Methylorubrum extorquens: one gene and its partner. The protein of the gene in region 2 interacts with the protein of the main gene of each other region in a pairwise test. Links are inferred from orthologs where the notes say so. Each region holds a gene or a part of one and is shown on either strand. Other genes may lie near its edges. The genes, in order: J2W78_RS05580 and mtgA.

What was found.
Region 1: the proteins of mtgA (region 2) and J2W78_RS05580 interact in binary tests that used the Escherichia coli proteins (3 or more experiments, as listed by UniProt). The link is inferred for Methylorubrum extorquens from one-to-one orthologs.

The regions. Positions count from the first base shown.
Region 1 is NZ_JALJXF010000001.1:1,117,114-1,122,217, reverse strand. Bases 2,155-5,104 are described here. They hold J2W78_RS05580 (peptidoglycan D,D-transpeptidase FtsI family protein), read right to left. Parts: upstream 4,583-5,104; coding sequence 2,726-4,582; downstream 2,155-2,725. Other genes in these bases: rsmH (16S rRNA (cytosine(1402)-N(4))-methyltransferase RsmH), read right to left, coding at 5,018-5,104; ftsL (cell division protein FtsL), read right to left, coding at 4,590-5,021; J2W78_RS05585 (UDP-N-acetylmuramoyl-L-alanyl-D-glutamate--2,6-diaminopimelate ligase), read right to left, coding at 2,155-2,471. Outside these bases: J2W78_RS05590 (UDP-N-acetylmuramoylalanyl-D-glutamyl-2,6-diaminopimelate--D-alanyl-D-alanine ligase), read right to left, coding at 1-981; more of J2W78_RS05585, read right to left, coding at 978-2,154. UniProt on the Escherichia coli protein: Essential cell division protein that catalyzes cross-linking of the peptidoglycan cell wall at the division septum. Required for localization of FtsN.
Region 2 is NZ_JALJXF010000001.1:3,495,508-3,505,367, forward strand. Bases 4,209-7,106 are described here. They hold mtgA (monofunctional biosynthetic peptidoglycan transglycosylase), read right to left. Parts: upstream 6,102-7,106; coding sequence 5,316-6,101; downstream 4,209-5,315. Other genes in these bases: J2W78_RS16535 (IS630 family transposase), read right to left, coding at 4,209-4,558; J2W78_RS16540 (GyrI-like domain-containing protein), read right to left, coding at 4,627-4,932; J2W78_RS16545 (hypothetical protein), read right to left, coding at 4,990-5,232; J2W78_RS16555 (polyprenyl synthetase family protein), read left to right, coding at 6,138-7,100; J2W78_RS16560 (thiol-disulfide oxidoreductase DCC family protein), read right to left, coding at 7,105-7,106. Also shown: J2W78_RS16520 (tyrosine phosphatase family protein), read right to left, coding at 1-247; J2W78_RS16525 (TRAP transporter substrate-binding protein), read left to right, coding at 382-1,512; J2W78_RS16530 (deoxyribodipyrimidine photo-lyase), read left to right, coding at 2,039-3,442; more of J2W78_RS16535, read right to left, coding at 3,479-4,208; more of J2W78_RS16560, read right to left, coding at 7,107-7,533; J2W78_RS16565 (thiamine pyrophosphate-binding protein), read right to left, coding at 7,554-9,242; J2W78_RS16570 (hypothetical protein), read right to left, coding at 9,406-9,860. UniProt on the Escherichia coli protein: Peptidoglycan polymerase that catalyzes glycan chain elongation from lipid-linked precursors. May play a role in peptidoglycan assembly during cell division in collaboration with other cell division proteins.

The DNA of each region.
Region 1 (5,104 bases), 2.4 Mb from region 2 along the record:
CGGCGGCTTGAGGCTCGCCAGCGACAGGGCGGCGCGGGCGAGGTCGGCGCCCAGCGCGTGGATGCAGGCGAGCACGCCGAGCGAGTTCATTGCGACGTGCCGGCCCGGCGTGCCGAGCTGGTAGGTCAGGGGCACGCCCATCACGGTGGCGTCGACCACCGAGACGTCGGGCCGGGTCAGGATGCGGTGGGCGCGCACATCCGCCGCCGCGTGCTCGCCGAAGGTGATGACACGGCCCGCCCGCGAGGCGTGCGCGTGGGCGAGCAGCCGCTCGTAGTTCGGGTTGTCGCGGTTGATCACGGCGATGCCGCCGGGCTTCAACCCGGAAAAGATCTCGCCCTTGGCGTCGGCGATGGCGGAGAGCGAGCGGAAATGCTCGATATGCACCGGCTCGACCGTGGTGATCAGCGCTACGTCCGGCCGCACCATGGCGGTCAGCGGCAGGATCTCGGCGCCGTGGTTCATGCCGATCTCGAACACGCCGAAGCGGCTGGCCTCCGGCATCCGCGCCAGCGTCAGCGGCACGCCCCAGTGGTTGTTGTAGGAGGCGACCGAGGCGTGCGTGGCGCCTTGCGTCGAGAGCACGTGGCGCAGGGCTTCCTTGGTGCCGGTCTTGCCGACGGAGCCGGTCACGGCGACGATCGCCGCTCCCGTGCGGGCGCGGGCGGCGAGGCCCAGGCGACGCATCGCCTCCAGCACCGGATCCTCGCCCTCGCCCGGGACGGCGAGCACCGGGCCGACGCCCTCGAATTCCTTAGCACGCGCTTCCGCGACCACCGCCGCGCCGGCGCCCTTGTCCAGGGCAGCGCGCACGAAGTCGTGCCCGTCCCGCGCCTCGCCGCGGATGGCGAAGAACAGGTCGCCGGGCTCCAGGCTGCGGGTGTCGATCGAGGCGCCGGTGATGGCGCGCGCCGCGCCGATCAGGCGCCCGCCGGTGGCCGCCTCCAGGGCGGCAGGGGTCCAGAGGGGGGCGTCGGTCATCCGTTCAACTCCGCGATCGCGGCGCGCAGGGTGTCGTGATCCGAGAACGGGAGCACACGTGGCCCGACGATCTGGCCGGTTTCATGACCTTTGCCGGCCACCACCAGCACGTCGCCGGGCGCCAAGTCCCGCACGCCCGCGCGGATCGCCTCGGCCCGGTCGCCGATCTCCTCCGCGCCCGGTGCCGCGGCGAGGATGGCGGCGCGAATGGCAGCGGGCTCCTCGTTGCGGGGGTTGTCGTCGGTGACGATGACCCGATCCGCGAGGCGCGCGGCGATGGCGCCCATGATCGGCCGCTTGCCGGCGTCGCGGTTGCCGCCGCAGCCGAACACGACGACGAGGCGCCCGCTGGCAAAGGGGCGGAGCGCGCTCAAGACGTGTTCCAGCGCCTCCGGCTTATGGGCGTAATCGACGAGGCAGAGCCCGCCCTTCGCCTCGCCGATCCGCTCCATGCGGCCCGGCACGCCGGTGAGCCCTTCGAGCGCGGCGAAGACGCCGGCCGGATCGGCGGCCCCCGCCGCCGTCGCCAGGGCGAGGCCCGCCGCGACGAGGGCGTTCTCCACCTGGAAGCCGCCGACGAGCGGCAGGCGCACGCGGTACTCCCGACCGTCATGGGCGAGCGTCAGGCTCTGCGCAAAACCCTCCGTCCCGGCCTCGACGAGGCGGATGAATTCGCCGCCGCGCCCCGTGGTGCGGATGGCATGGCCGGCGGCATCGGCGACGCCGACGACGCGCTCGGCATAGGCGCCGTCGGCGTTGACGATGGCCGGGCGGCCCTTCGGCAGCAGCGTCGTGAACAGGCGGAGCTTGGCTTCCAGATAGTCCTCGATGGTGGGGTGATAATCGAGGTGGTCGCGGCCGAGATTGGTGAAGGCCGCGGCCGTCAGTTCCACCCCGTCGAGACGGCGCTGCTCGATGCCGTGGGAGGAGGCCTCCATCGCCAGATCGGTGATGCCCTCCTCGGCCAGACGCGCCAGGGTCTCGTGCAGCGTGACGGGGTCGGGCGTCGTCAGCGAGCCGTATTCCGCGCCCCGGTTCGTGACGATGCCGACGGTGCCGAGGCTCGCCGAGTCCCGGCCGAGGCGTGACAGGATCTGCCGCACGAAGTCGGCGACCGAACTTTTGCCGCTGGTGCCGGTGACCGCCACCACGGTCTCCGGTTGGCGCCCGGACAGGCGGGCGGCGGCGAGCGCCAGCGCCCGGCGGGCATCCGCGACTTCGATCCAGGCCGTCGATACGGCCAGGTCGTCCGGGCGCGTCCCCTCCCCGGCCACGGCGACCGCGCCGGCCGATCCGGCGGCGGCGGCAAAGCGGCGGCCGTCGGCGGCGGTGCCGGGAACAGCCACGAACACGCCGCCGGGTACGACCTTACGGCTGTCGGCGGTGAGGCCAGACACGGGCCGGCCGGCGATGGCGGCGTCCGCCTCCGGGAACAGGGCGCCAAGAGTTTGGTCGCCAAGAGTCCGGTCGTCAGGCGTCGGCTGGCTCATCGGCAAAACAATCCTCGGAAGCGTCCGTGCGGGTCAGGCCGTCTGTGTATGGGCCAAAGGCCAATACTCGAAGTCGCATGAGCGGCTTCGCGGCGCGAAGAGCGTCGCGCGGAGCGGGCATCTCGGGACTTCGGTCCTGAGATGCATCGAGCGGAGCGAAAGCCTGAGCCCGCGGAGGCGGGCGCCGGCGCTTGAGGCTGGCATAAAACCCAGAGTGATCGCTGTAGGCGATCGCCCTGGGGTACAGGCCATCGTCACTGCCCGTCCACCATGGTCGCATGGTAGGCGCCGAGCTTCACCATCAGCGGGAACGGCTTCACCGGCGGATCGAAGCGCGGGGCCAACCCGAGGATCGGCGCGGCCCGCTCGATGATCTTGCCCGTGACCGTGCCGGAATTGTAGGCGGCCGTGGCGTAGCCGCCGGTCTCGGGCAGGCCCTGCGGCTCGTCCATGATCGTCAGGAACAGGTATTTCGGCTTGTCCATCGGGGCGGCGGCCATGAAGGTCGTGAACAGGCGGTTCTTGGCGTAGCGCCCGTTGATGACCTTCTCCGCCGTGCCGGTCTTGCCGCCGACGTAGTAGAGCGGGATCGACGCCTTCTTGGCCGAGCCCTCGACGGCGTTGAGGCGCATGATGAAGCGCATCGCCTCGCTGGCCTCCGGCTTCATCACGTGGCTGGCCTTGCCCCGCGCGGTCGGCTCGTCGGTCTTGAGGAAGGTCGGCGTCATCAGGTCGCCGCCATTGATGATCGCCGCCACCGCCGCCGCCGCCTGGATCGGCGCCACCGCGATGCCGTGGCCGAAGGCGATGGTGATGGTGTTGATCTCGGCCCAGCGCGGCGGAAGGATCGGCGCGGCCGATTCCGGCAGCTCGGTGCGCATCCGGTCGAGCAGGCCCATCTTCTTGAGGAAGGCGCGGTGGCCGGGCACGCCGACGCCGAGCGCCATCTTGGCCGAGCCGATGTTGGAGGAGTGGGTGAACACCTCCGGCATGGTCAGCACGCGCCCGGTGGCGTGGTAATCGTGGATCTTCTGCCGGCCCCAGTGCAGCACGCCGCCGCGGGTGTCGAAGGTGGAGTTGACGTTGTACTTGCCGGAATCGAGCGCCATGGCGAGGGTCATCGCCTTGAAGGTCGAGCCCATCTCGTAGACGCCGACATTCATCCGGTTGATGCGGTCGTCCGACAACGCGTCCTTCGGCTCGTTCGGGTCGAAATCCGGGTAGGAGGCCAGCGCGACGACCTCGCCGGTGGTCACGTCGAGGATCATCGAAGCGCCGGCCTTGGCCTTGAACTTCTCCACGCCCTTCACGAGCTCGTCGCGCAGGGCGAACTGGGCGCGCAGGTCGAGGGACAGCTGGATCGGCGAGAGGTCGGTCTGCTTGGCCACGAGGCCGAACTCGTTGAGCGCCTTGTTGCCGCGGTTGTCGATGTACTTCTCGATGCCGGCGATGCCGATATTGTCGAGGTTGGTCGCACCGATGATGTGCGCGGCCGCGACCCCGTTCGGGTAGACGCGCTTGTGATCGGGAAGGAAGCCGACGCCGGGGATGCCGAGGCGGTGGACTTCGAGCTGTTGCTTCGGCGTGATCTCGCGCTTGATCCAGACGAAGCCCTTCTTCGAGGACAGCTTGGCGCGCAGCTCCGCCGCGTTCAGCTCCGGCAGCACCGCGGTCAGGAGCTCGACCGCCTCGTCGGTGTCGAAGGTGCGCACCATCCGCTTCGGCTCGGCGAAGACCGAGACGGTGCGGATGTCGGTGGCGAGGATCTCGCCGTTGCGGTCGATGATGTCCGGGCGGATCGCCGTGGTGGCGGCGGCTGCCACCCGGTGCTCGTCGCTGTTGCTCGCCGGCGTCGCCGCGATCACGATCAGCCGCACGCTGATGGTAAGGAAGACCGCCGTGAAGGCGAGGCCGACCAGCGCCACGCGGGCATGCGAGCGTTCGATCGCGAGACGGAACATCATCCGGGCGAGCCGCGTCAGCGCCGAGGCCGGCGGCTCGCTTCTCACCACACGGTCCGGGCCCGGCTCCGGCACGGCCGCATCGGCCGCGACCGGCTGCTCGTGCTGCAGACCCTGAGACGGATCTTCCTGGGACGGATCGTGGGACACGGGGACGCTACCTCGAAACCGCGGGCGGGCGGGTGGAGACGGTGCGGGTGGTTACGGAGCCCGTGGTGCGCGGCTCGTCGCGGACGCTCCCCGGCTTGTCCGTCGGGGTCACGGTCGGGGTCGCCGTGGAGGCGAGCAGGCGGCCGATCTCGTCACCGCGGTCGGGCCGGTTCGGCAGGTCGGAGAGGCGGGCGAGATGCCCGTTGCCGATCGGTTCGAGGGTGAGATGCCGCTCGACCGCCGCCTGGAGCCGGTCCGGGCGGGTCAGGAGTTGCCACTCGGCGCGCAGCACCGCGATGGCCTGCCGCTCCCTGTGCAGTCCGGTCTTCAGCTTGGAGACCTGACCCGCCTGATAGAGCGTGTCGTATTTGATCGAGTAGGCGTAGACCGCCGAGCCGATCAGCCCGACGATCGCCAGCACGTTGAGAAGCCGGATCACCGCCGTGGCCCCCGTCCCTGTGGAGCCGGCAGGCTCGCCAGCGTTTCGATGGCGCTCAGCACCGGCGGCGCGGGCGCGTCGGT
Region 2 (9,860 bases):
CGTCACGGCCGAAAGCGAGGATCTTCTCGACGTCCTCGCGCTCCGGCAGGACGACGCCCGGCGCCGGCTCGATGGCATCGTGGAAGCGCAGGATGGTGCGCCGATGGGTGCCGTAGGCACCGAACGCCTCCGGGTCCGCCCGATCAGGATCGAGGATCGACAGGACGTGGCTGACGCCGCGAGCCTGGTGCTCGACGAGTTCGTCGAGGCCGCAGACGGTGTGGAGGTGGAGCTTTTCGGTGTTCACACCGAGCCTGCTATCACGCCGCGCCACGCGAGGCGACCGGGCGTGCCCCGGTTTCCGGATGGCGGGCTTCACGTGTATGGCAACGGTCGGCCCACGGAAGGGCGTTCGAGCGATCGGGACGAGCCGGGAGATCCATGGAAAAGCCCCTGCCGAAGTCCGTGCCGAAATCCTTGCAGCGCCGCGCCGTGCTGACCGCCGGCCTCGGTGCCGGATTGAGCGCTGGAACGCTGGCGAGCCCGGCCCAGGCCCAGCAACCCGCGCCGGAGCTGCGCTGGCGCCTCGCCTCGGGCTATGCGCGCAACCTCGACATCCTGTTCGGCGCCTCCGAGAGCCTTGCGAAAGCGGTGGCCGAGGCGACCGACGGGCGCTTCCAGATCCAGGTCTCGGCCGCGGGCGAGTCGGTCCCCACCGAGGGGCTGCTCGACGCAGTCGGCGGCGGGAAGACCGAGATGGGCCACGCCCCGGCGAGCTTCGGCATGGCGAAGAACTCAGCCTTCGCCCTCGCCACCGCGATGCCGTTCGGGCTCAACGCCCGCGGCCAGAACGCGTGGTGGCTCCAGGGTGGCGCGGCGGAGTTGTTCGTCGAGATCTTCGCCAAGAACGGATTAGTGGCTTTGCCCGGCGGCAATACCGGGGCGCAGATGGGCGGCTGGTTCCGCAAGGAGATCAAGACGGTCGGCGAACTCCAAGGTCTCAAGCTGCGCATCGGCGGGCTCGGCGCCACGGTGCTGGCCAAGCTCGGCGCCACCGTGCAGGCGACGCCGGGGCCGGAGATCTATGCCGCGCTGGAGAGCAAGGCGCTCGATGCGGCCGAATGGATCGGCCCGCACGACGACGAGAAGCTCGGCCTCCAGAAGATCGCGCCGGTCTACCATTATCCCGGCTTCTGGGAGGGCGGCGCGCTCCTGCATTTCTGGATCAACGCCGACGCCTGGAAGGGCCTGCCCAAGTCGTACCGGGCCATTCTTCAGGCCGCCGCGGCGCAAGTGAATGCCGACGTCCAGGCCCGCTACGACGCGCGCAACCCGCAGGCCCTGCGCCGGCTCGTTTCGGGCGGCGCGCAGCTGCGTCCCTTCCCGCAGGACGTGATGGAAGCCGCGCTCAAGGCCTCGAACGAGGTCTATGCCGACCTCTCGGCCAAGAACCCGGACTTCAAGCGGATCTACGACGCGATGAAGACCTTCCGGAACGAGGAATACCTCTGGTTCCAAGTGGCCGAATACACCTACGACAACTTCATGATCCGCGCCCGCGCCCGCGGATGATCGCCCCCGGACTCAGGACAAAAAAAAGCCGCCCGTGAGGGCGGCCCGAAGTCTAGGGAGGAAACGCCCAAGGAGGGCAGCGGGAGGCAGACGCCGTCTGCGTTCCCGCAATGCACAAAGTGATCTTTGCCCTGAATTTTGCAAGACGCTTGGCCGGCAATGGTCGCGTTTGCGCGTGCGGAGGCACACGTCGGCCGGGGTCTGTCACTCAAATGCCGCAGATGAATTCGAGGCCTGAGTGTAATGGATCACCGCGATCTATGCAGTAAATTGAACTGCGCCCATTGTTTTCGCGCACGACAAATTCCTGAACGGGTTGGCGATTTCTGATCCGCAGCCGGCGACGCACGGAGGCGGGGAGCGCGTCGGGCCGAGCCCGATGCAACGTTCTTGGCGCTGACGCATTCCCTGCCCCGAACGGGACGTCCGACCCGCGAAATGGAAGGCGGGGCCCGAATCGGCGCGTCCGGTTGCCTCGGCGGAGACGGACCGAACAGAAGCAGCCGAGACGGGGCGTTTTCGAACCATGGCGATCCAACCGGCCCGCATCCGGGTGCTGAACGACGTTCCGCCACGCGAGGGCGCCGATCACGTGCTGTACCTGATGCAGCAGGCCATGCGCGTTCCGTTCAATCCGGCGCTGGAACTCGCGATCGAGGAGGCCAACCGCCTCGAACTCCCGCTTCTCGTCTGCTTCGGCCTGCTCGACGGCGCCAACGGCTTCCCCGAGGCCAATGCCCGGCACTACGCCTTCCTGCTCCAGGGGCTCGCCGACGCGGCGGCCGCCCTGGAGAAGCGCGGCATCGCCTTTTTCGTACGCCGGGCGACGCCCGCCGAGGTCGCCGTCGACCTCTCGGACAAAGCCGCGCTGCTGGTGCTCGACCGCGGCTACCTCGCGATCCAGAAGCGTTGGTACGATGAGATCGAACGCGCGGCGCGATGCCGGATCGTCCAGGTCGAGGGCGATGTGGTGGTGCCGGTCGAGACCGCCTCGACCAAGCACGAATACGCCGCCCGCACCCTGCGCCCCAAGCTCCGGAAGCTCTGGGACGAATACCTCGAACCCGTCAAACCGCGCAGGGTCGATCACCCGGCCGACGGGCTGCTCAAGCGCTTGAAACTGAAGGACGGGCTCGACGTCTCGGACCCGGACAAGCTTCTCGCGAAGCTGACGCTCGACACCACGGTCGGCCCGGTGAAGCGCTTCCGCGGCGGCTACACCGAGGCCGCCGGGCATCTCAAGCGCTTCGTGAAGGACGCGTTCGCCGGCTACGGCGCCGGCCGCAACAAGCCGGAGGCGGGGGCGGCCTCCCACATGAGCCCCTACCTGCATTTCGGGCACATCTCACCGGTCGAGATCGCACTGGCGATCCGCGCCGCCAAGGACGGCGACCCCGACGACCGCTCGGCTTATCTCGAGGAGCTGATCGTGCGGCGCGAGCTGGCGATGAACCACGTCTTCCACACGCAGGGCTACGACGACTACGCCCGCGCCGTGCCCGACTGGGCCCGCAAGACGCTGGCCGAGCATGCCGACGACGAGCGCCCGAAACTTTATTTCGAAGAGGAGCTGGCGGAGGGGAAGACTCACGACCATTACTGGAACGTCGCCATGCGCGAGATGCGCGAGACCGGTTACATGCACAACCAGCTCCGCATGTACTGGGGCAAGAAGATCCTCGAATGGTCGCCCTCCCCGGAGGAGGCATTCGCCCGGACGCTGCGGCTCAACAACCGCTACTTCCTCGATGGGCGCGACGCGAACTCCTTCACCAACGTTGCCTGGATCTTCGGGCTGCACGACCGCCCGTGGCAGACCCGGAAGATTTTCGGGAGCGTGCGCTACCAGAGCGAGAACTCGCTCAGGAAGTTCGACGCGAAGGGCTACGAGCGGGCGGTGACGCAGCTGTGCGAGGCGGAGAAGGGTTGAGGCGAAATCCGACGACGTGCGTCGCCTCCGAGGCTCCTACTGGTGCGAGTCTAACACTTGGTGCCCGCGCCTTGCGGCCTGGATGATGCGATCCGGGTCGGCGGTCCAGGTGAAGGGCTTGGGGTCGCCGTTGCTCTCGGCGATGAAGCGTTTGATGGCCGCCTGTACCTCGATCAGCGATCCGAACACGCCGCGTCGCAGGCGGCGTTTTGCGAGCTTGGCGAAGAAGCCCTCAACGGCGTTGAGCCACGAGGCTGAGGTCGGGGTGAAATGGAAGGTCCAGCGTGGGTGGCGATCGAGCCAGGCGCGGACCTTCGGGTGCTTGTGAACGGCATAGTTGTCCAGGATCGCGTGGACGATCTTGCCCGCCGGAACCGCCGCCTCGACCGCGTTGAGGAAACGGATGAACTCCTGATGCCGGTGGCGCTGCATGCAGCGGCCAATCACCTTGCCCTCCAGGATGTCCAGAGCGGCAAACAGGGTCGTCGTGCCGTGGCGCTTGTAGTCGTGGGTGCGCGTCGTCGGCTGGCCCGGCTTCATCGGCAACGGGGCCTGCGTGCGGGCGAGCGCTTGGATCTGGCTCTTCTCGTCGACCGAAAGCACGACGGCATGGGCGGGCGGATCGACGTAGAGCCCGACGACGTCACGCAATTTGGCAGCGAAGGCCGGGTCGGTAGAGAGCTTGAACTGCCGGACCCGGTGTGGCTGTAGGCCGTGCCTCCGCCAGATCCGCTGCACCGACGAAATGCTTATGGCTGTGACCTTGCTCATGGCGGCGGCCGTCCAATGCGTGGTCTCGCCGGGCGGATCTTCCTGCGTCAGAGCCACAACACGCGCCGCCACCTCCGGCCCCAGCGGCGGGATGCGCGCCGGCCGCGTCTTGTCTCGCAGGAGCCCTTCGACGCCCTCCTGCGCGAAGCGGTCCTGCCAGCGCCAGACCGCCGTCTTGGACACGGCCGCCTCACGCATGATCGCGTGCGTCCCGATCCCATCGGCGCTCAGCAGCACGATGCGAGCGCGCCAAACGTGCTTCTGCGGAGTGTTTCGATCCGCGACCAGGGCCTCTAGCCGAAGGCGATCCGAGGCGGAGAGCGTGAAAGAGATGTCACTGCGCATCCCACGAGACTCGCAGGACGGACTTCAAACCGGAACCCCGGACGGACTCAACCGTCAGGGCTGAACCACTACCGGATGGGCTGGCGCAGGATCGTCTTCAGTTTGGCGGGCTCCGTCTTGCGGGGATCGCTGAGATAGATCTCGTGATGCGGGCCGTTGAAGGTCACGCCCCGGCTCGGCATGACCTCGTCGTGCAGGTGCTTCAGCGTCGGACCTTCGTCGTCGTATCGCCCGATGTGCAGGATCTGGAGCGCCCTGCCCTCGTCGTAGGGCTCGAAGCGCATCGCGTTCGGCGGCGTTCCGAGCTTGTCACCCATCTTCGTCGCGGCAGCCTCGAACATGGTGTCCGTGACGAAATCAGGAGCCGGGATCATGACGGTCCAGCGCCAGCTTTCCTTATCGCGCCGAACGAAGCTGCCGGGATCGTCGGCTCACCAGAGCGCCTCCAACGGCGGCACGACGTAGTCCTGTCCGAGGGACTTGGCAGCGAACTTCATCGCGTAGCTGACGCCGTAGAGCCACGTGACCGCCGTGCGGTAGGACTCGGCGACATTGGGGTCGCCCTCGCCATCGACTTTGACGAAGGTCCAGGTCGGAACGTGAATTTCGGCAAACTCCCGCGTCGGTGCGCTGTAGAGTTTCTTGAAGCGCTTCTTCAGGTCGATCTTGTCCATGGATCGGCGACATCCCTCGGCACGATTGCGGTCAGGTGCCCCGGCTCTGGCCGGGCCGCTCGCCAGAGACCGGGCTCCGCCGGTCAGCGCTTCAAGCACCCCATCAGCCCATCCACCTGACCCATCCGGCTCTGGATGCGCCCGGCGATCGCCCGCACCCCGCGGGTCGGCTTGCCGGCGCTGCGCAGGATCGGGTTCGGCAGCACGGCGGCAAGCAGGGCGGCCTCGCCTCGAGTCAGGTCGCGTGCGCTCTTGCGGAACCAGTGGCGGGCGGCGGCCTCGGCCCCGAAGATGCCCTCGCCCCACTCGGCGACGTTGAGATAGATCTCCATCGTCCGGCGCTTGCCCCAGAGCGCGTCGGCCATCACCGCGAGCGGGATTTCGAGCCCCTTGCGGATGTAGGAGCGGCCCGGCCACAGGAAGACGTTCTTGACCGTCTGCATGGTGATGGTCGAGGCGCCGCGGCTCGGGCCCTCCTCGTCGTCCACCACGTCGCGCAGGGCGCCCCAATCGACGCCGTTATGCAGGCAGAAGCGCTGATCCTCGGAGGCCATCACCGCCTGGACCAGGGCGGGCGCGATCGCCTCCAGCTTCACGCTGTCCCGCTGCGCGCCCTGAAGCGTCACCCAACGGCCCAGCATCAGGGTTGAGGGCGGGGTCGCCACGCTATAGACGAGCGCGAGCGTGAGCGTGAAGGCAAGAATGGCAATGGGAGCGAGCGTGATCAGGGTGGCGGCGCGCCGCAGCCCGGTTCGACGCCTCGGGGCGGGGTTCCGCGGCGCGGGAGTCCTCGCGAGGGGCTTCGGCGAAGGAATCCTTCGCAGGTCGCGCCCGTGCCGTTCCGACTCGCTCTCCTCCGGCACCGCCACGTCGCGTCCGCCCCTCCCCGATCCAGGCCCCTTCCGATGACCTCAACGCAGGCTTCCCACCCCTCGGTCAAGGCGGACGCCTATACGGGTGACTTTACCCACAGGCTCGCCGGGGTCGCCGACACCGTCGAGACCTTCCTCGTCGATCTGCTCGGGCCGACCCTGCAAGAGGGCGAGATCGCCCGGCCGCCCCGGCTGATGGAGGCGATGCGCCACGCCGTGCTTGGCGGCGGCAAGCGCCTGCGGCCGTTCCTCGCCATCGAGACCGCGCGGATGCTCGGCGGGGCCGAGGATGCCGCGCTCGCGGCCGGCGCCGGCGTCGAACTCGTCCACTGCTACAGCCTCGTCCACGACGACCTGCCGGCGATGGACGACGACGACCTGCGCCGCGGCAAGCCCACCGTCCACAAGGCCTTCGACGAGGCCACCGCGATCCTCGTCGGCGACGCGCTTCAGACGCTGGCCTTCGAGGTGACCGCCGACCCGCGCTGGCAGCCCGATCCGGCGATCCGGGCCGAACTCGTGCTCGGCCTCGCCCGCGCCTCCGGGCTCGGCGGCATGGTCGGCGGCCAGCTTCTCGACCTCTCGGCCGAGGGGCGCTTCGGCCCGGCCACCATGGATATCGACGACACCCTGCGGATGCAGGCGATGAAGACCGGCGCGATCCTCGCCTTCTCGGTCGAGGCCGGCGCTCTCGTCGGCGGCGCGAATGCGGACGAGCGGGCGGCACTGCTGCGCTACGGCAAGGCGCTCGGCCAAGCCTTCCAGGTCGCCGACGACATTCTGGACCGCGAGGCCTCCCCGGAAGCGATGGGCAAGGCCACCGGGAAGGACAAGGAGGCCGGCAAGGCGACGCTGGTGGACCGCCTCGGCCTCGACGGCGCGCGGGCGGAGTGCGACCGGCTGGTGGCGGTTTGCGAGGAGGCGGTCGCCCCCTGGGGCGAGCGGGCGCAGGTGCTCAAGGATGCCGCCCGGTTCACCGTGGCACGCAAGGCCTGATTCGTTACTCTGGTTGCGGCGGGTCCGCCGGCCGCACGCCGTGGAAGCGGTGCCGCTGGTCCGGCGGCACCCGGGCGCAATCCTCTCGACGGCCGAACCAGCGATAGCGGTATCGCGCGACGAGGCCGTAGAGGCGATCACGCAACGGCTTCGGAACGATCCCGAACACCCGGCACCAGCGCCACGGCGCCTTGAGATGCCCCGCCACGGCGAGCGCGGCATCCGAACGCGTCAGCGCCCGCCCATCCTGAATCAGCAGGAAGGTGCCGTTGAGATCCGCTTCAGTGAAGCCGTGGCGGGCGACGAGGTCGAGCCCCTCGCCGGACCACGCGCCCATGAAGTGCAGGCTCTGGTCGCGCTCATGCGCCAGCACGAAGCGCAGCATCCCGGCGCAGAGCACGCAATCCGTGTCGAAGACGAGGGTCGGCGGCATCGGCCGGGGTGCTGAGGCGGTCACGCGGCGCTGACGACCACTTCCACGAGGTTCGGCGCGCCCGAACGGATACCCGCCTCGACCGCACCGGCGATGTCCGCCGCCCGCTCGACCCGCCGGGAGGGCACGCCCATCGAAGTGGCGAGCGCCAGGAAGTCGATGCGCGGCTCGGTGAGGTCCATGGCGATGAAGCGGTTCGCCCGCACCGAGGCGTAGTGCGTCTGCGATTTCATGAACTGCTTCAGGATGTTGTACTCGGCGTTGTTAATGACGACGAAGGTCACCGGCAGCCCCTCGTGCGCGGCGGTCCAGAGCGCCTGGGGCGAGTACATCGCCGCGCCGTCACCGACGATGCAGACCACCGGCGCCCGGTCGAGCCCGAGCGAGAAGCCGACCGAGGCGGGCATGCCCCAGCCGAGCACGCCGCCGCGGATCGATGAATACTGCCGTGTCCAGGTGCTGTGCAGGATCGTGCGCAGATGCCCGAGCGTCGCCGGCGCCTCGTCGATGATCGCGACATCGGAGCCCACGACGCGCGCGATCTCCCAGGCGGCGACGAGGGGGTGGATGACCGGATCGGCGAAGGCGGCCTGCGCCTTGGCCGCCAGGGCTGCCCGGCGCGCGTCGTAGGCGGCGACGGCCTCACGGCGAAGGCGGGCATAGGTCTCGGCACGGGGCGCGAGCCGTGCTTCCAAGAGCGGCAGCAGCACGTCGAGCGAGGCGCGGACGTTGCCCACCGTCGAGAGTTGCGTCGCGTAGGTGCGGCCGAGGTCGCGTGCATCGGCCGAGAGCTGGAACACCTGCGTGCCGGGGGGGACGGCCGAGCCTTCGGTGTAGAGGACGGTGATGAGCGACTTGCCGCCGAGCGCGAACACCGCGTCGTAGCGGCCCAGGATCTCGGCGATGCCGCTCGCCTTGGTCGGCAGGTTGCCCATCCAGAGCGGATGGGCGGTCGGGAACGGGATATGCGCCGGCCAGGACGAACCGTAGACCGGTGCAGCAAGAAGGTCGGCGAGCCGCACCGCCTGGGCCGAGGCGTCGCTGGCATCGACCTCGTCGCCGGCAATCAGCGCAAGCCGCCCCGGCGCGATGCCCGCGAGATGGTCTGCGAGCCGGTCCAGGGAGCCGGCCACCGCATGGTGGTCGATGGTCGAAGCCTCCCCGAGCGGCGCGGAGGTCATCGCCTCCATCACGTCCATCGGCAGCGACAGGAAGACCGGCCCGGAGGGCGCCGCCGCGGCATCGTTGAAGGCGCGGCGCAAGAGCACCGGAAGCTGATCGGCATGCGTCACCTCGCGCGCCCACTTCACGGTCGGCGCGGCGATGGTGGTCAGGTCACCGAACAGCAGCGGATCGGTGATGACGTGCCGCGAATCCTGCTGGCCCGCCGTGACGACGAGCGGCGTCCCGGAGATCTGGGCGTTGAGCAGGTTGCCCATGCCGTGGCCGAGACCGCCGGCCGTGTGCAGGTTGAGGAAGCCCGGCCGGCGCGCCCCCTGCGCGTAGCCGTCGGCCATGGCGACGGCGCTCGCCTCCTGAAGGGCGAGCACGTAGGCGATGTCGGGCGCGTCCGTCAGCGCATCGATCAGCGGCAGCTCGGTCGTGCCGGGATTGCCGAAGATGTAGCGGACGCCCTCCGAGCGCAGCACCTCCAGCAGAACGTCGGCCCCGCGCCGCTCGGACTGAGAGTCGAGTGTCGTGACCGTCATGGCCTGCTCCTTACCGCACCTTCGAGAGGCAATCTGAGTACGCATCACCCGCGCCGGGACGATGTCCGGCCCGGCGACGGGTGTTCAAGGTCTCTCGAACATCGACGGCGCCGCGGGGGACATCCATCCCTCTGTCGAACGCGGGCCCGAAATCGTCACGCGATCACGGCGTGGCGGCGCGGGGGCGAACCGTCCAGGTCGCCCAGTAGACGGATCGGCCGTAGAGCGAGGAGGCATCGCTGCCGTCGGTCCGCGGGGCCCGGCGGTCGAGCCAGGTCAGGAAGCCGCCCTTGTCGGGGTAGATCGTCGGCGCGTCGAGGTTTCCGTAGCGGTCGGTCATCCAGCCGAAGCCGTCACGGGTGAACCGCCCCAGCGCGTCGCCGCCGGAGCGCAGGCCGAGATAAGCGGTGGAGTGGCCGGCCGCGACGGGCTCGGCATAGAGCGTCAGGGCAGTGAGGCTGCCGGGCGAGAGATCGGCGGTGTAGTGCAGGCAGATATCGGCGACGGGCCCGCCCGAGACCGTGACCGGCCGCGAGCAGGAATAGGCCACGGCCCAACGGTCCATGCCCCGCGCCTTGGCGACGCGGATCTCGGTCTCGGCCGGCAGGCTCTCGATCA